DNA from 2 places in the Streptomyces sp. NPDC056161 genome. Region 1 is predicted to be linked to the other one. Evidence: riboswitches for the same ligand, from Rfam matches in the RefSeq annotation. Region 1 holds a riboswitch; the other holds the start of a gene.
What was found. A riboswitch is a leader RNA that binds a small molecule or an ion and turns the genes downstream of it on or off. The one in region 1 is predicted to bind cobalamin.
Positions count from the first base shown of each region.

Region 2: linked by a shared signal. The riboswitch ahead of ACFC09_RS11730 (prenyltransferase/squalene oxidase repeat-containing protein) and the one ahead of ACFC09_RS00475 (ABC transporter substrate-binding protein) in region 1 are both predicted to bind cobalamin.

Region 1 is NZ_JBHJUV010000001.1:93,542-102,670, forward strand. Features, by position in the region: gene ACFC09_RS00450 (PfkB family carbohydrate kinase) at 1-27, shown strand, start outside; gene ACFC09_RS00455 (SIS domain-containing protein) at 31-999, shown strand; gene ACFC09_RS00460 (GntR family transcriptional regulator) at 1,133-1,912, shown strand; gene ACFC09_RS00465 (ABC transporter ATP-binding protein) at 1,900-2,691, opposite strand; gene ACFC09_RS00470 (FecCD family ABC transporter permease) at 2,688-3,701, opposite strand; gene ACFC09_RS00475 (ABC transporter substrate-binding protein) at 3,698-4,723, opposite strand; cobalamin riboswitch at 4,782-4,958, opposite strand; gene ACFC09_RS00480 (collagenase) at 5,506-7,887, opposite strand; gene ACFC09_RS00485 (NAD(P)/FAD-dependent oxidoreductase) at 8,167-9,129, shown strand, end outside.
Region 2 is NZ_JBHJUV010000010.1:64,146-73,274, reverse strand. Features, by position in the region: gene ACFC09_RS11740 (aldehyde dehydrogenase) at 1-1,017, opposite strand, end outside; gene ACFC09_RS11735 (MBL fold metallo-hydrolase) at 1,255-2,316, shown strand; cobalamin riboswitch at 2,556-2,687, shown strand; gene ACFC09_RS11730 (prenyltransferase/squalene oxidase repeat-containing protein) at 2,814-4,064, shown strand; gene ACFC09_RS11725 (SCO2322 family protein) at 4,061-4,717, shown strand; gene ACFC09_RS11720 (CbiQ family ECF transporter T component) at 5,158-6,228, shown strand; gene ACFC09_RS11715 (ABC transporter ATP-binding protein) at 6,266-8,185, shown strand; gene ACFC09_RS11710 (ECF transporter S component) at 8,182-9,129, shown strand, end outside.

The DNA.
Region 1 (9,129 bases):
GGTATCGCCGTACGCAAGGAGCACTGACCCATGCAACACACCGAACCCACCGGCACCGCGCAGCTCAGCGCCGCTCTGAAGGCCGCGCTGCTCGCCACCCCGCCGGTCGTGGGCGGCGCCGTCCCGGACCTGGGCCGGGCGGTGTTCACCGGCTCGGGCGACTCGCTCGCCTCCGCGCTCGTGGCCACCGCCCACGGACACCGCGCGCTGTCGGCCGGCGACCTGACCTGGAGCGAAACCATGCCGGCCGGCTGCGACACCGTGGTCGGCATCTCGCACTCCGGCACCTCCGGCGCCACCGTCCGGGCGCTGCGGCTGGCCGGGGCCGCCGGGCTGAAGACCGTCGCGATCACCTCCCAGCCCTCCTCGCCGCTCGCGGAGAGCGCGGACTCGGTGCATCTCGTGCCGACGCTGGAGCTGGCCGAGACCGTGCCGTGCGCCGGGCATGTGATGCTCGCGCAGGGCGTGGCCGCCGTCTGCGGTGTCGACACCGCGCCGGTCGGGTCCGCCCTCGCCGGTGTCCTGGACGGAGTACGGGATCTCGTCACGGCCCAGCTCGACGCGCTGCCCGCGGACGCCCCGGCCGCGATATCGGTCCTGGCTCTGCCCGAGCTGCGCAGCGGGGCCGACTTCTGGGTGCTGAAGCTGATCGAGGCGTGCGGGCTCGCGGCACGCAACGTGCCGCTGGAGGAGAGCGGCCACGTCGACTACTTCATCGGCCCGCAGGAGCACCTGACGCTCCAGCTCATCGGCCTGCTGGGCCGGCCCCGCTTCGACCGCCTCGCCCAGGCCCTGCGCTCGACGGGCCAGCGTGTCCAGCAGATCGACCTGTCCGGGCCGGCGACCACGGACGGGCCGGCCGGCCCGCTGGTGCGGGACCTGGCCGCCGCTGTCGCGGGCACCTGGTTCGCGGACGGCGCGGCCCGCCGATGGGGACGGCCGCCGTTCCGGGGAGGGGCGGTGAACATGGACGCGAGCCACATCAAGCTGGACATCTGAGCAGGCCCGCTGCCTGCCGCCGGTGACGGGCGGTCCGGGGTGCGGGTGCGGACGTCAGAGAGGTGATAACATTAAAACCAATTGTGGGCTGTGTGCCGCCGGCCCGCAGCGTTCAGATGGAGAGTTGTCGCCGTTGTCCACCCCGCATACCCCGACGACCCATCCCGTACGCACCTTCGCGCGCCCCGTCGACCGGCGATCGCCGATGCCGGCGTGGGCGCAGGTGCATCGCGATCTGCGCCGGCAGATCGACCAGGAACTCCCGGCGGGCTGTCAACTCCCCACCGAGCGCGATCTGTCCGAGATCTACGGGGTGAGCCGGATCACCATCCGTCAGGCACTCGGCGGACTGGCCGCCGACGGCTATGTCGAGCGCCGCCAGGGCTCGGGCACCTTCGTCGCGGACCGCCCCGGACCGGTCCAGCACGATTTCGGACTGAGCACCCCGTGGCGGGACCGCTTCACCGCGGCCGGCCAGGACGCGCGGTCGATCCATCTGCGCGACGAGCCCGCCGTGCCCGAACCGTATGAGCTGAGCAGACTCCTCACCCCCGAGGAGACGGCCGCCAAACGGGTCCACCTCAAGCGACTCCACGTCGTCGACCAGCGGGCCATCGGCATCACCGACTCCTGGGTCGTCCGGGCCCTCGTCCCCCGCCTGTCCCGGCGCACCCTCATAGACGGCTCCGTCTCCCGCACCCTCCAGGAGGTCTACGACCTCACCCCCACCACGTCCAACAACTACCTGGAGGTCGGTGCCGCCACCTCCCACGAGGCCGAACTCCTCCACGCCACCCTCGACGCCCCCCTCTTCGTCGTCTGGACGGTCTCCCACCTCTCCGACGGCCGCCTCCTGGAAACCACCCGCACCGTCTGGCTCGGCAGCCGGGTCCGCTTCCATTACACGGGCTGAGCGGGTTCGTCCCGGGCGGCCGGGCGCAGGAAGCGGATCACGGGGTGGCCGGGGTCGTGGGTGACCTCGGCGCGGACGCCGTAGACCTGCTCGATGAGGGCGGGGGTCAGGACCTCGGCCGGGGTGCCCTCCGTGACCGCGCGGCCGTCGCGCAGGACGAGCAGGCGGTCGCAGTACATCGCGGCGAGGTTGAGGTCGTGCAGGGCGATCACGGTGGTGACCGGCAGGCTCACGACGAGGTCCAGCAGGTCGAGCTGGTGCTGGATGTCCAGGTGGTTGGTGGGTTCGTCGAGGAGGAGTTCGCGGGGCTCCTGGGCGAGCGCGCGGGCGACCTGGGTGCGCTGGCGTTCGCCGCCGGAGAGGGTGTACCACGACTGGCCGGCCCGGTCGGTCATGCCGGTGCGCGCCAGGGCCTCGGTGACGGCCTCCGTGTCGGCCGCCGTGGCGGGTGTCCAGGCGCGGCGGTGCGGGATGCGGCCCAGGGCGACGACGTCCCGGACGGTCAGCTCGGTCCGGGTGTCGGTGTGCTGCTCGACGGTGGCGATGCGGCGGGCGGTGGCGCGGCGGCCGACGTCGCTGAGCAGCTGTCCGTCCAGGGTCACCACCCCGGCGGTGGGGGTGAGAACCCCGGCCAGCAGCCTCAGCAGCGTCGACTTTCCCGAGCCGTTGGGGCCGAGCAGGCCGACGGTCTCGCCGGGGCGCAGGGTGAGGGTGACGCCTTCGACGACGACCTTGTCACCGAGGCGCCGTACGACGCGGTCCGCGCGCAGGCTGCTCACGTCCTTCTCCGTCCGCGGTAGAGCACGGCCACGAACGCCGGCACGCCGATGAGGGACGTCACCACGCCCACCGGGACCTCCTGGGGGTCGAGGGCGGTACGGGCCAGGGTGTCCACCCACACCAGGAACACGGCTCCGGTCAGTGCCGTCACCGGCAGCAGGCGGCCGTGCCCGGAGCCGGTGAGGGCGCGGGTGGCGTGCGGCAGGACCAGGCCGACGAAGCCGATCGCGCCGGCGCAGCTGACCAGGACGGCGGTGAGCAGCGCGGTCGCGGAGAGGAGCACCAGGCGGGTCCGGGCGACGCCGACCCCGAGTCCCGCGGCGGCCTCGTCACCGAAGGCGAAGGCGTCCAGCGTGTTCGCGTATCCGAGGCAGACGGCCAGGACGACGGCGAGGACGCCGGTGCAGAGCAACACCTGTCCCCACTCGGCGCCGGTGAGCGAGCCGAGCAGCCAGAACAGTACGCCCCTGGTGGTCTCGGCGTCCGCCGAGGTCAGGACGGTGAACGAGGTCAGCGCGGAGAACAGTTGCATGGCCGCCACGCCCGACAGCACGACCCGGTCGGTGCTGCCGCCGAGGGTGTGGCTGAGGAGCAGCACCAGGGCGAAGGAGAGCAGCGCCCCGAGGAAGGCGCCCGCCGACAGGGACACCGCTCCCCCGCCCACGCCCAGCACGACCACGGCGACCGCTCCGGTGGACGCGCCGGAGGAGACCCCGAGCACGAAAGGGTCGGCCAGCGGATTGCGCAGCAACGACTGCAGCACCGCACCGCACACGGCGAGTCCGGCCCCGCTCACGGCGGCGAGCAGTGTGCGCGGCATCCGCAGGTTCCACACGATGCCGTCCCGCAGCGGTGTCAACGTGCTCTCGCCGAGGCCGAGATGGGCCGCGACGGCGGCCCACACGTCGCCGGTGGAGATGTCGGCCGGTCCGATGGTCACGGCCCAGGCGATCGACGCGAGCAGCGCGGCAAGGCCGCCACCGGTCAACAGGAGCGTGCGGACGGTCACTTGACGAGCCCGAAGTCACGCAGTGCGGCTGCGACCTGCTCGATCCCCTCGACCGTGCGGATGGACGGGTTCATCGCCTGCCCGCTCAGCATGACGTACCGCTTCTTCTTCACGGCGGTCAGATTGCGGGTGGCGGGATCGGTCTCCAGGAAACGGATCTTGGCCTGCGCCGTCTCGGCGGTCTGCTGCTTGCGGGTCAGGTCGCCCAGGACGATCACGTCGGGGTCGCGGTCGGCGACGGTCTCCCAGTTGATCTGGGGCCACTCGTCGTGGGTGTCGGCAAAGGCGTTCTCGGCGCCGACCGCACGGGTGATGGCACCCGGTGCTCCGCAGCAGCCGGCCAGGTACGGTGACTGGGAATTGGCGAACCAGTACATGAGCGAGACGTCCGAGCCGTGCGATCCGGCGGTTGCCGTGCTCACCCGCTTCTTCAGTGCGGCAATGAGCGTCTCGCCCCGCGCGTCGACGCCGAACGCGCGGGCCAGGTCGCGTATCTCGCCGTACACGGCGTCCAGGGTGAGCGGCCTGCCGCGCGATCCGTCGCCGCCGCTGTCGTTGTCCTTGCCCTCGGCGCAGTCGGACGGTGAGACGTACGTCGGTACGCCCAGTTTCTCGAACTGCTCGCGGGTGGCGACCCCGCCCTTGCCGAGGGTGGAGACGAACGAGGCGGTCACGAGGTCGGGTTCGGCGTCCAGGACCTTCTCGAAGGAGGGATTGTCCTCGGCCAGGCGTGGCACGGAGGCGTTGGCGTGCTCCAGGCCCTTCATCACCGGGTCGGTCCAGGTCGCCGTGCCCGCCATGCGGTCGCCGAGGCCGAGGGAGAGAAGGATCTCCGTGGTGCCCTGGTTCAGGGAGACGGCGCGCTTCGGCGGGGACTTCAGGGTGACCTTGTGGCCACAGTTGTCGATGGTGCGCGGGTAGCCGGCGGCGGACGTCTGCTGCGACTTCCCGTCAGTGGACGAGCCGCACGCGGTGAGCAGCAGGGCGGAGGCGAGCAGGAGCGCGGGGGCGCGGAGGAACACGGGCAGCCTTGGGGGTCGGGGCTCGTTCGCGGAGCCTGGCCTACGGACGTCCTCCGCGCCGGGGCGCGGAGGTGCCAGCAGGTCTTCGGACTCGGGTTCGTCCGGTCGGGGCGCCTTCCCGGTCTCCCAGTGGCGTCGTGCCCCGCCCGTCCCCCTCACCGCTGCGCGTCAGTTCCGGGTTCGCACCGGATTCCCTGGCCTCGGATGTGGCTCGACTGGCCCGCTGAGAGTATCAAGTCCGCTGTCCGGCGGGCAGGCCGCCGTCGGCCTGGTGCGGCGGGCGGTCCGCGAGGCGTGACGCACCGTTGCGCCGCCTTCCCGGACCCGCTCGCCGAGCAGCCGGTGTCGATCGCCGCCGACCACATGAAGCCGCGCCCGCTGAGCTTCCATCCGCACGCGACGATCTCGGAGGACCGCACGTCGGGGACGGTCACCGCCACGATGACCCTGACCGGCGGCGCGAAGGGCAAGGCCGTGAGTTTCCAGGTCTTCCCCGACAAGTACCAGCCGTTCTCCAGCACGACGACGTGGTCGTCACCGTCGACACCGACACCACTGGGACGCAGCGGTACGCCGGCCGGATCGCCACGACCGAAGAGAGCTGATCGGCCCCGCACGGCTCGCTGCCATCGCGTCAAGCACCCGGCGCCGGGGGATCAGGGGCCTCCTCCGCCGGTCGGCAGCAAACTTGACTTCCGGGGTGCCGTGCGAGCGACACCGTGGGGAAGGGCCCGCGCGCGTCACCGGGTGGGTGGTGTCGCGCGCGGGCGTCGTGTGGTGTGTCAGCGTCGGATGGGACCCTCACACGTGTAGTCCGACGTGCCGGCGATCCGGTTGGACCAGATGTCCACGTCGTCGAAGGAGCAGTTCATGTCGGTCAGGTTGTTGTCGCCGCCCGCGGCACGGTCGAGGAGGAAGTAGTCGACCGTCTCGGACATGTCCTTGAAGACCGCGTCCGTGTCGCCGGCATCGGTCAGGTTCGCGGTGATCCGGCCGGTGCACACGAACCGGGGACGCTCCGCGGAGCCGCCGGCCCGGCAGTCGGGGACGGATTCGGTCGTCGCGGTGAAGGAGGAGCGGATCTGGTCGGGCGAGGTGTCGCGGAGTTGGTCCAGGGGCGTATAGGTGGTGTCGGGCACGTACAGGTCGTCGACGTGGGAGATCTGTTCGTCGAGGAAGCGGTCGTACGCGCTCTGCAACCCCGTGTCCCTGCCGAGTCGGTCGCGCCAGGCGTCGAAGGCCGCCGGGTCGTCGGACCGCAGGTCGCGGTACATCTCCTTCAGCAGGGAGGGGTGTTCGGCCCACAGGAACTCGAAGAAGGTGCCCGCGTAGTCGTAGAAACGGAAGCCGTCGCCGTCGTAGGTGGCGTGCAGGAGCTGGTTCACGGTCATGCGCGGTCCGCCGCCGGCCGTGTCGTTGATGATGCCCTGGACCAGGGACTTGCGGACCCGGATGCCGTCGTCGCGGGTGGCGCCGTCGAAGAACTCTGCGGTGCCCTCGTCCATCGCGGTGGTCCGGTCGCCCTCGTACCAGGGGCCCTCGCCGAAGGAGCCGGGCACCGCCCAGCGGCCGTTGAGGTAGTGCGTGTACTCGTGGCGGAACAGTTCCTCCAGGGTCAGGCTGGAGTCCTGCGGCACGCGACGCTGGTAGGTGTAGAAGGTCACTCCCCGCTCGATGTAGATGCCGCCGTTGTTCGTGTCCATGCCGGTGAGGAGCGGATGGAAGTTCTCGTAGTCGGCGCGGGAGGCGTACAGGACGATGTGCAGGGTGGCGTTGGTGTCGCCCGCCAGGGGATCCTCCGTACCGAGGACACGGTGGAACTGTGCCTTGACCTGCTTGCTCGCGTAGTAGAGCTGGTCGACGGTGTCCCGGTCGAGGGCGGTGCGGACCTGCATGCCGTCCATGTCGTCGGTGCCGTACGTGTACGTGGACGGGAAGAGACGTTTCTCGATGTCGTCCTTGCACACGTGGTACGGGGCGCAGGCGTCGAACCACACCAGCCAGGTGGCGACCTTCGCCCACGGCGCGCTGCTGTCCCCGAAGTTGCGGGCCGTGGTGTCCAGGAGGGTGCCGAGACCGGAGACGGTCTCGTCGCGGAGCCCGTCGATCTGGCCGAAGCGGCCGTACTCGCTGAGCGCGTCGCGTATGACCCAGGCGTTGGGCCCGTCCTTGAGGTGGGTGTGGTCGGCGAAGGAACGGAACTCGGTCCGGTACGAGGGGTCGGCGGCCACTGCGGCGTGGAAGGCGGCGTCCTTGTTGCCGGGGTACACGCCGAGGTAGTTCACGGTGAGCGCGGCGAGGGCGGCACCGGCCCAGGAGGTGTCCTGGGCGGTGGCGGGGTGCTGGGCGTCCATGGTGGCCAGGACCCGTTTGATCAGGGGGAGTTGGTACTGGCGCAGGCCGGGGGCGGAAGCCGCGTCGAGGGCTTCGCGCAGGGTCTCGGCGTTGGAGCGGGTGACGTCGAAGGTGTGGGCGGCCGAGCCGAAGGCGTCGACCGCCTCGCGCATGGTGTCCACGGTCGGCGCGTCGGTGATGTCGATCTCGTCGTGCGAGAAGTCCTGGTACGCCACGGCGTGCAGGTAGGTGAACATCTCCAGCAGGTGGGTGCCGTCCTGGCCGTCGTGGGAGGAGGCGAGCCGGGTGATGCGGCGGGAGACGGCCTGGACGTGTTCGTCCGACATGACGGGGACGAGTCGCTGGTCCCAGGTCCACAGGATCGAGCGAAGACAGCCGTCGGCGGTGACGGCGGGGTCGGCCAGGAAGTCGGCGAAACTCTCCGGGGACAGACCCGTGACGCCGTCGAGCGTGCAGGGCACGGATGCCGTGCCGAGGGTGGCATGCGGCGTGCCGGCGTGGCCCTCGCCCTTCGGTAAGGGCGTACGGGGCCCGGGGACGCGGCCCTCGGCGAGGCCGCCGGGGGCCGGGACCTTCCGGGCGCGGTTCGGGGCCTCGGCCAGGTGGTCGACCGTGTCGAAGGGGTTCGGCGAGGCGGACGGGCGGGCGACCGATGCCGGGCGTGCCGGCGCAGGCGACGGGGTCGCGGGGGCGGCCGCGTAACCGGACGGGGACGCCGTCACGCAGAGCGTCACCGCCGCCGCGGCGGTGAGCAGGCTTCTGTACGTGGATCCGCGCAGCAGCGTGCGCGGGTTTCTCGACTTGTACACCGTTGGCTCCTGTGTGGGAGAGGGCAAGTGACGCGGGTGCCAGGGGCAGTGGTGGCTCGGGGCCTCAACTGCCCCGCCCATGGCGACATGTGAGGGGGCGAGGGTTGAGATGTTGAGTTGTTGAGTACATGTCGCCATGTGATGCGTAACGTTATTATGTGAAATTGCACTGACTTGCAAGAGCCTCGGCATAACGGATTGCGGGAGGCATGCCGCCGGACGGTTCGGGTGTCGCCGAGCCTCTTGGCAAGAAAAGTGCAATGTGAAATATTACTTGTCGTGCCCACGAGAAGCTCGGCGGATCTCATCGTCATCGGGGCGGGTGTGGTCGGCGCGGCCTGCGCCTACTACGCGGCCCGCTCCGGTCTCCGCGTCACCGTGATCGACCGTGGCGCCGTCGCGGGCGGCACCACGGGAGCCGGCGAGGGCAATCTGCTGGTCTCCGACAAGGAACCCGGCCCCGAACTCGAACTGGCCCTGCTGTCCGTGCGGTTGTGGCGTGAGCTGGCCGGCCTGCTGCCACCCCTGATCGAGTACGAGGCCAAGGGCGGGCTGGTCGTCGCCTCCGACGAGGCGTCCATGGCAGCCCTGCGGGGCTTCGCCGCCCGGCAGGAGCGCGCGGGCGTACAGGCGGAGCAGGTCACGGGCGACCGGCTCCGTGACCTGGAGCCGCACCTCGCCCCGGACCTGGCGGGCGGCTTCCGCTACCCGCAGGACGCCCAGGTGCAGCCCGCACGCGCCGCCGCGCATCTGCTGCGCGCCGCGGCAGGCGGGCAGGGCTCCGGCGGGGTGCGCCTGCGGCTCGGCGAGGAGGTGACCGGCGTCCTGACAGGTGCGAACGGGGAGGTACGGGGCGTACGCACGGCGCGCGGTGACGTGCGCGCCCCGTATGTCGTGAACGCCGCCGGGAGCTGGGGCGGCGCACTGGCCCGGCTCGCCGGCGCGGGCCTGCCGGTGCTGCCCCGGCGCGGCTTCGTCCTGGTCACCGAGCCGCTGCCGCGCGTGGTGCGGCACAAGGTGTACGCGGCCGACTATGTCGCCGATGTCGCCAGCGGATCGGCGGGGTTGCAGACTTCCGCCGTCGTCGAGGGCACCCCGTCGGGGCCGGTCCTGATCGGTGCGAGCAGGGAGCGGGTCGGCTTCGACCGCACCCTGTCGGTGGAGGCGCTGCGCCGCCTCGCGGCCCAGGCCACCCGGCTGTTCCCGGTGCTCACCGGGGTCCGCGCGATGCGGACGTACGCC
Region 2 (9,129 bases), on a different contig from region 1:
GAGGTTGCGCTGCTGCTGGCGCCGGGCGACCAGCGGGCCGACCTGGGTGGCCGCGTCCAGCGGGTCGCCGACCGTGAGCGCGCTCGCCGCCTGCGCGAAGGCGTCCGCGAACTCGTCGTAGCGGGACCGGGGCAGCAGGATGCGGGTCTGGGCCACGCACGCCTGGCCGTTGTTCATCCAGGCCGCCGGGACGATGCCCGCGACCGCGGTCTCGACGTCCGCGTCCGGCAGCACGACCGCCGCCGACTTGCCGCCCAGTTCCAGGGTGACCCGGGTGAGGTGGCGCGCGGCCACCTCCATGACCCGCTTGCCCGCCGCCACCGAGCCGGTGAAGGAGACCTTGTCGACGCCGGGGTGGCCGACCAGGTACTCGCTGACCTCGCGGTCGGCGGGCAGGATCGACAGCACGCCGTCGGGCAGCCCGGCCTCGCGGGCGATCTCGCCGAGGAGGTAGGCGTCCAGCGGCGACTCGGGGGACGGCTTGAGGATCACCGTGCAGCCGGCGAGCAGGGCGGGCGCGAGCTTGGCGGCGGCGACGAACTGCGGCACGTTCCAGGGGACCACGGCGGCGACCACCCCGACCGGCTCGCGCCGCACCATGATCTTCCCCAGCGCCCCGTCGCGCGTCTCCTCGTACGTGTGGCCGCGGGCGACGGTGATCGCCGAGTCCCAGACCATCATCGCGCCGAGCGCCTGCGCGAGGACGCTCCACGAGTACGGCGACCCGTTCTCGGAGGAGATCACCCGGGCGATCTCCTCGTGCCGGACGGCGATGCCGTCCTTGATGCGGGTGACGACCGCGATCCGCTCGTCGAGGCTCGTCCGCGGCCAGGGGCCCTGGTCGAACGCGGTCCGGGCGACGGCGACGGCCCGGTCCACATCGGCCGGCGAGGCGTGCGGGACGCGGCCGATGACCTCTTCGGTGTGCGGGGAGATCACCTCGATGACGTCCCCGCCCAGGGGATCGGTCAACTCCCCGCCGATGAACAGCTGTCCGTGTTCCACGAGCTCGGTCATGGCCGACTGCCTCCTGCGGCACGATTTCTGACGCTGTATCAGAAACGGATACCAGGTCTCCTCGAACTAGTCCACGGCAGGACACCACCGGCCCGGCCGGAACCCCGCCCGCACCACCGGCTCGACCGGCCCCCGTCCACACCGCGCCCGGCGCGCGGCCACCGGCTTCCGGAATCGGCGGGCGCCCGGGGCAACCGATGAAACCGGTTCTAGTTATAGTGGGCCGGGGAGGCCATGATGGCGGAGACGTTCGATCACGGTGGCGGTGTGCGGTCCGTGGCGGTGCCCATACCGGACAACCCGCTCGGCCGCACACTGGTGTACGTCGTGGACACCGACCGGGGCCCGGTACTGGTCGACACCGGCTGGGACGACCCGGCGTCGTGGGACACGCTGGCGTCCGGCCTGTCGGCCTGCGGCACCTCGGTGGCGGAGATCCACGGGGTCGTCATCACCCACCACCACCCCGACCACCACGGGCTGTCCGGCCAGGTGCGCGAGGCGTCCGGCGCGTGGGTGGCGATGCACGCGGCCGACACCGCGGTGGTACGGCGCAACCGCAAGGCCCGCCCCGAGCGCTGGCTCGACTACATGCGCGCCAAACTCACCGCGACCGGCGCCCCGGAGGAACACCTGGCCGCCCTGCGCACACCGGGCGCCCTGCAACGGCGGCCGCCCGCCCTCCCGGACCGCGAGATCGTCCCCGGCGACCTCCTGGACCTGCCCGGCCGCCGACTGCGCGCCGTCTGGACGCCGGGGCACACACCCGGTCACGTCTGTCTGCACCTGGAGGAGGCGCACCCCGCCGGGCTGCCGGGACACGGCCGGCTGTTCTCCGGCGACCACCTGCTCCCGAAGATCACGCCGCACATCGGCCTGTACGAGGACCCCTCCGCCCAAGGGGGCGGGGCCGGGCCGCACGGAGCCGAGAACCTGGCGGAGGCCATCGATCCGCTCGGCGACTACCTCGACTCCCTGGAACGCGTCGGCCGGCTGGCCCCCGCCGAGGTGCTACCGGCCCATCAGTACGCCTTCACCGACGGGCCCGCCCGGGTACGGGAACTGCTCGCGCACCACGAGGAGCGGCTGGCCGGCCTGCTGACCCAACTCGTCGAACCGCTCACGCCCTGGCAGTTGGCCGAGCGGATGGAGTGGAACCGGCCCTGGCCCCAGATCCCGCACCCCTCCCGGAACATCGCCGCCGCGGAGGCAGAGGCCCATCTGCGCCGCCTGGTGAAGCAGGGCCGAGCCGAACCGGTGCCGGGCACCGACCCGCTGAGGTACGTCCGGACGGCGTGAGCGGACGGTACGACCGGACGGCGTGACCGGGCCATGTGACGGGAGCGCCTTCCCCGGACCGCGTGCCGGGACCGCTACCCCGGACCGCTACCCCGGACCGCGTGACCTGACCGCATTCCCCGACCGCTTCCGGACGACGCGACCGAGCCGCTTCCCCGGACCGTGTTCCCGCACCCCGCACCCCCCTTCGCCCCATCGCCCGGCCCTCTGTCGCGGCCACCCCTCGGGGGTCCGGAGGTGGGCCGGTAGAGTGACTGGGTCGTCATCACACCCGTACGGGGGGAAGCCGGTGCAATTCCGGCGCTGACCCGCAACCGTGAACCGGCCGTCGAGGCCCGGTGAGCCGGACTGCCCCGGACGGAACGTGACCGGCTCAGGTGCGTCGGCATCCGCCCGCGCACGGCACCGTCGAGGTTTACGGGGCCGAGCCGCCCGGGGTGTCCCGTGCTGCCCGGCTTCCTCGCGAACCGACCCGCGAAGAGAGGCACCCGCCGAGCATGAACGTCCGCCGCAGCGCAGCGGTCCTGGCCGCCGTCGGCGTGCTCGCCGCCGCGTCACCCGCCCTGGCCGCGAGCCCTTCGCCGTCCCCGTCGACGGTGCTCCCGTCCGGCCTGTACGGCGCCACCGACCCGAAGTTCGACGGCGTCTGGCGCCAGTCGCTGGCGCTGCTCGCCCAGCGCACCGTGTCCGTGACGCCCGCCGCCAAGGCCGTGGACTGGCTGGCCGGACAGCAGTGCGCGGACGGGGCGTTCGCCGCGTTCCGCGCCGATCCGGGGCGGGCCTGTGACGCCAAGGTGCCGGTCGACACCAACAGCACGGCCGCCGCCGTCCAGGCCCTCACCGCGACCGGCGGCCACGACAGCGCCGTCGGCAAGGCCGTGACCTGGCTGAAGTCGGTGCAGAACAAGGACGGCGGCTGGGGGTACACGCCGGGCGGCGCGAGCGACGCGAACTCCACGGGCGTCGTCGTCGGCGCGCTCGTGGCGGCCGGCGAACGGCCCGCGGCAGTGGTCAAGGACGGCCGCTCGCCGTACGACGCGCTGCTGGGACTGGCCCTGCCCTGCTCCGGCGACGACGGAGGCGCCTTCGCCTACCAGCCGGACAAAAAGGGCGCGTTGACGGCCAACGCGGACGCCACCGCGGCGGCCGTGGTGGGCGTGCTGGGCGCGGGCCTCGCCGCGAAGGCGGCCGGAGCGGGCGACGCTTCGAGCGGGGCGCCCGGCACGGGCTGCGCCGCCACCGGAAAGCCCACCCCCGAGCAGGCCGCGGCCGACGGCGCTGCCTACCTCGCCCGTGCGGTCGCCAAGGACGGCCACCTCACCTCCGCCCTCGCGGGCGCCCCCGAACAGCCCGACTACGGCAACACCGCCGACGCGGTGGTCGCGCTCGCCGCGCAGGGCGGGGCGGACCGGGCCGCGAAGCCGCTGGCGTGGCTGGAGAAGAACGCGGCGGCCTGGGCGAAGCAGAACGGACCGGCCGCGTACGCTCAGCTGATCTTCGCGGCGCACGCGACCGGCACCGACCCGCGCGACTTCGGCGGTACGGACCTGGTGCGGGCGCTGGGCGCGACCGGCCCGGCACCGCAGGCGGCCGGGCAGGCGCAATCGGGCGACGGCCCGGAGGCGGCGGACCGGAAGGACGACGGCGGCTCGGGCACCGGCGTCTGGTGGATCATCGGCACCGGCCTGGTCGCGGGCGTCGGCATCGGCTTCCTGCTCAGCGGCCGCAGGAAGCGGCAGCACCTGTGACCGGGCCGCGCCGCGGTGTGCTCCTGCTGCTGGCCGCGCTCCTGTTCTGGGGCGGCGCGGGCCAGGCGCAGGCCGTCGGCTACCGCTACTGGTCCTTCTGGGACCGCGCGGGCGACCGGTGGACGTACGCCACCGAGGGTCCGTCGCTGGCCCGCCCCGCCGACGGCGCCGTCCAGGGCTTCCGGTTCGCGGTGAGCGAGGACTCCGCCGACGCGACGTATCCGCGCGGCACGGCCCGCTTCGCCGAGATCTGCGCGCACACGCCCGCTCGGGCGGGCCACAAGCGGGTGGCACTGGTCATCGACTTCGGTACGGCGGCGGACGCGCCCGGCGCCGAGACACCGCCGAAGGCGCGGACCGCCTGCGCGGTACTGGCACCCGACGCGACGACGGCCGAGGGCCTGGCGGCGGTCGCCGGACCGCTGCGCTACGACTCCAACGCCCTGCTGTGCGCCATCGCCGGCTACCCGGAGAAGGGCTGCGGCGAGCAGGTGGCGGCCACGGACGACAAGCCGACGAGCGCCGCGAAGCGGCCGACGGCGGGCGAGGACGGCGGCAACGGGCCGTCGCTCGGCCCGTGGGCGGGCGGGGCGGCGGTCGTCCTGCTGGGCGCGGCGGCACTCTGGCAGGCCCGACGGCGCCGGGATGCGTAGGCACCGCCATGCGTGAGGGCCACGACCACGAGCCGTCGCCGCCCGCAGCCCCAGCCGGTCCGAACGATCCGAACGGTCCGAACGGGATGAACGGGACGAACGCCGCCGACGGGACGGGCTCCGGGAACGGGACGGGCTCCGGGAACGGGACGGACGGCACCGGCGGCACGGACGCGCCCGACGCCACCGGTCGCGGGCCCGCACCCCGCGCGGCCGACACCAGTGGCCCGCCCGCCGACGACCACCCGGACGGTGCCGACGGCCCGGACGACACCGGAAACGACACCCCCCGCCGGCCCGCACCCCGCGCCGACCACGCGAGCACCCACAGACACCGCAACACACGCGGCACCCCGCACGGCGACGGCAACGGGCGCCCCTCGGCCGCCGAGGGGCCGGCCCGCGGCGGCCGGGTGGCCGCGGCCCGCGCGGGCGGCACGGTGCGGCGGCCCCGTACGGTCGTGCACCCCGGGGCCTGGTGGGGCTGGGCGATCGGGCTCGGGGTCGGGGCCAGCCGGACCGGCAATCCGCTGCTGCTCGGGCTGCTCGTCGCGGCGGCGGGCTATGTGGTGGCCACCCATCGCAGCACCGCCCCCTGGGCCCGCTCCTACACGGCGTTCGCCAAGCTCGCGCTCGCCGTGCTGGTCGTCCGCCTGGTCTTCGCGGTGGTCCTCGGCTCCCCGATCCCCGGCACGCACGTCCTCCTCACCCTCCCCGAAGTCCCGCTCCCGCACTGGGCGCAGGGCATCCGGCTGGGCGGCCGGGTCACCGCCGAGTCGCTGGTCTACGCGTTCTACGACGGCCTGAAACTGGCCACGCTGCTGATCTGCGTGGGCGCGGCCAACGCCCTCGCCAACCCGGCCCGGCTGCTCAAGTCCCTGCCGGGCGCCCTGTACGAGATCGGCGTGGCCGTGGTCGTCGCGCTGACCTTCGCGCCGAACCTGATCAGCGACGTACAGCGGCTGCGGGCCGCCCGCCGGCTGCGGGGCCGCCCGGACCGCGGTGTACGGGGGCTGCTCCAGGTGGGTCTGCCGGTCCTGGAGGGCGCCCTGGAGCGTTCCGTCGCGCTGGCCGCCGCGATGGACGCGCGTGGTTACGGCCGTACCGCCGACGTGCCCGTCGCCGTCCGCCGTACCACCGCCGGGCTGACCCTGGGCGGTCTGCTCGGCGTGTGCGCGGGAACGTACGGGCTGCTGACCGCCGCGGGCGGCGGCTACGGGCTGCCGGTGCTGCTCGCCGGGGTCGTCGCCGCCCTCGCGGGGCTGCGGCTGGGCGGCCGACGCTCGCCGCGCACCCGGTACCGGCCCGACCCGTGGAACGCCCGTGCCTGGCTGGTCACCGGGTCCGGTGCCGCCGTCGCCGCGCTGCTCGCCCTCGCCGCGGCCCGCGACCCGGCCGCCCTCGATCCGGGGGTCGTCCCGCTCACCGCGCCCGCGCTGCCCCTGTGGCCGGCGGCGGCCGTACTCCTCGCCCTGCTGCCCGCCCTGGTGGTCCCCAAGGAGCCGTCGTGATCCCCGCAGGAGCCGCCGTGATCCCCAAGGAGCCCTCGTGATCCGCTTCGAGGACGTCAGCGTGACGTACGCCGGTGCCGTCGAACCGGCCGTCCGAGGCGTGGACTTCGAGGTGCCGGAGGGTGAGCTGGTGCTGCTCGTCGGCCCGTCCGGCGTCGGCAAGTCGACGGTGCTGGGCGCGGTGGGCGGCCTCGTCCCGCACTTCACCGGCGGCACCCTGCGCGGCCGGGTCACGGTCGCGGGCCGGGACACCCGTACCCACAAGCCGCGCGAACTCGCCGACGTCGTCGGCACGGTGGGCCAGGATCCGCTCGCGCACTTCGTGACGGACACGGTGGAGGACGAACTCGCCTACGGGATGGAGTCGTTGGGGCTCGCCCCGGCCGTGATGCGGCGGCGGGTGGAGGAGACCCTGGACCTGCTCGGGCTGGCCGATCTGCGGGAGAGGCCCATCGCCACCCTCTCCGGTGGCCAGCGCCAGCGGGTCGCGATCGGCTCGGTGCTCACCCCGCACCCCCGGATACTGGTCCTCGACGAGCCGACGTCGGCGCTGGACCCGGCCGCCGCGGAGGAGGTCCTCGCGGTGCTCCAGCGGCTGGTCCACGATCTGGGCACAACGGTCCTGCTGGCCGAGCACCGGCTGGAGCGGGTGATCCAGTACGCCGACCAGGTGCTGCTGCTGCCCGCGCCGGGCGCCGCGCCCGTGCTCGGCGCCCCGGCCGAGGTGATGGCCGTCTCGCCGGTGTACCCGCCGGTGGTGGACCTGGGCCGGCTGGCCGACTGGAGCCCGCTCCCCCTGACGGTGCGGGACGCCCGCCGCAGGGCGGCTCCCCTGCGCACCCGCCTAGCCGGTCACGCCCCTTCCCATTCCCACCCGTCCCCGGCCCCGGACCCCGGTCCGGACCCGGGCCGGGACTCGCCCCCAGGCCCGACACCGACGCCTGCCCCTGACGCCCAGGTCCCTGCCCCTGACGCCCAGGTCCCTGCCCTTGCCGCCCCCGTACCTGCCCCTGACGCCGACGCCACCCCGGCGGGTCCGCCCGCTCCCGGGTCCGGCGCGCGTACCGGCGGGCGTACGCGGACGCCGGGTCGGGTGCGGCGCTCGGTCGGCAGGGCCTTTTTGCGCCGTCGCCCGGCCGCGGCGCCCTCCTGGTCGGCCGGACGGTTCCCCGCACCCCTTCAGAACGCCGACGGCACCGCCCCGGTACCCGTCGCCGAGGTACGGGCGCTGGCGGTGCGGCGCGGGCGGATCGACGCGTTGCGGCAGGTCGACCTCGACGTCCGGCCCGGGGAGATCGTCGCCCTGATGGGCCGCAACGGCGCCGGGAAGTCCACGCTGCTCGGCTCGCTGGTCGGACTGGTCGCGCCGACCGCGGGCAGCGTCCGGGTCGGCGGTGCCGTCCCGCACCGCACCCCGCCCCGGGAGCTGGTCCGCCGGGTCGGCCTGGTCCCGCAGGAACCACGCGACCTGCTGTACGCGGACACGGTCGGCGCCGAGTGCGCGGCCGCCGACCAGGACGCGGGCGCCGCACCCGGAACCTGCCGTGCGCTGGTGTCCGAACTGCTGCCGGGCATCACCGACGACACCCATCCGCGCGACCTCTCCGAGGGCCAGCGGCTGGCGCTCGCGCTGGCCGTGGTGCTGGCCGCCCGCCCGCCGCTGCTCCTGCTGGACGAGCCGACCCGCGGCCTCGACTACGCGGCCAAGGCCCGCCTGGTCGTGCTGGTGCGCGGACTCGCCGCCGAGGGGCACGCCGTCGTCCTGGCCACGCACGACGTGGAGCTGGCCGCCGAGCTGGCGCACCGGGTGGTACTGCTCGCCGACGGGGAGGTGATCGCCGACGGCCCGACCGCCGGCATCGTGGTCTCCTCGCCGTCCTTCGCCCCGCAGGTCACCAAGATCCTCGCGCCGCAGGAATGGCTCACGGTCGCCCAGATACGGGAGGCCCTGACATGACCGACCACCCCACGGACCGGCCACCGCGGCCGAACGCCGCCACGCCCCGGCCACCGTCACCGTCGCCATCGCCGTCATCAACGCCGTCATCAACGCCATCGCCGTCACCGTCACCGTCACCGTCGGCTCCGGCGACCCCCCAGGCCCGTGCCGTCCGGCTCGGACCCCGTTCCGCCGCCGCGCTCGTCCTGGTCGGCGCGGTCGGCGTGGTCGCCTTCGGCTGGCCCTTCCTCGCGCCGCCCGCCTCCCGGATCAGCGCGCACGCGCAGGACGCGCCGTGGCTGTTCGCGGGGCTGCTGGTGCTGCTGCTCGCGGTGGTCGCCGCGGCGATCTCCGAGTCGGGTCTCGGGCCGAAGGCGGTGGCCATGCTGGGCGTGCTGGCCGCGAGCGGGGCGGCGCTGCGGCCGATCGGCGCGGGCACGGCCGGGATCGAGCCCATGTTCTTCCTGATGGTGCTCAGCGGACGCGTCCTCGGCCCCGGCTTCGGCTTCGTCCTGGGCTCGCTCACGATGTTCGCGTCCGCGCTGCTCACCGGCGGGGTGGGGCCGTGGATGCCGTTCCAGATGCTGGCGATGGGCTGGTTCGCCATGGGCGCGGGCCTGCTGCCGGGCCCGGACCGGCTGCGCGGGCGCGGTGAACTCGTCATGCTCGCCGGTTACGGCTTCCTCGCCGCGTTCGCCTACGGGACGGTCATGAACCTCGCGGGCTGGCCCTTCATGGGCGCCCTCGCCTCGAACATCGCCTTCGACCCGCTGGCCGCGGTCCCCGCCAACCTGGCCCGGTTCGTCGCCTACTGCCTGGCGACCTCGCTGGGCTGGGACCTGGGCCGGGCCGTCTGCACGGTGGTGCTGACCCTCGCCCTCGGCCCGGCGCTGCTGCGCGCGCTGCGCCGGGCCACCCGGCGGGCCGCCTTCGAGACCCCGGTCACCTTCGACGCCCCGGAT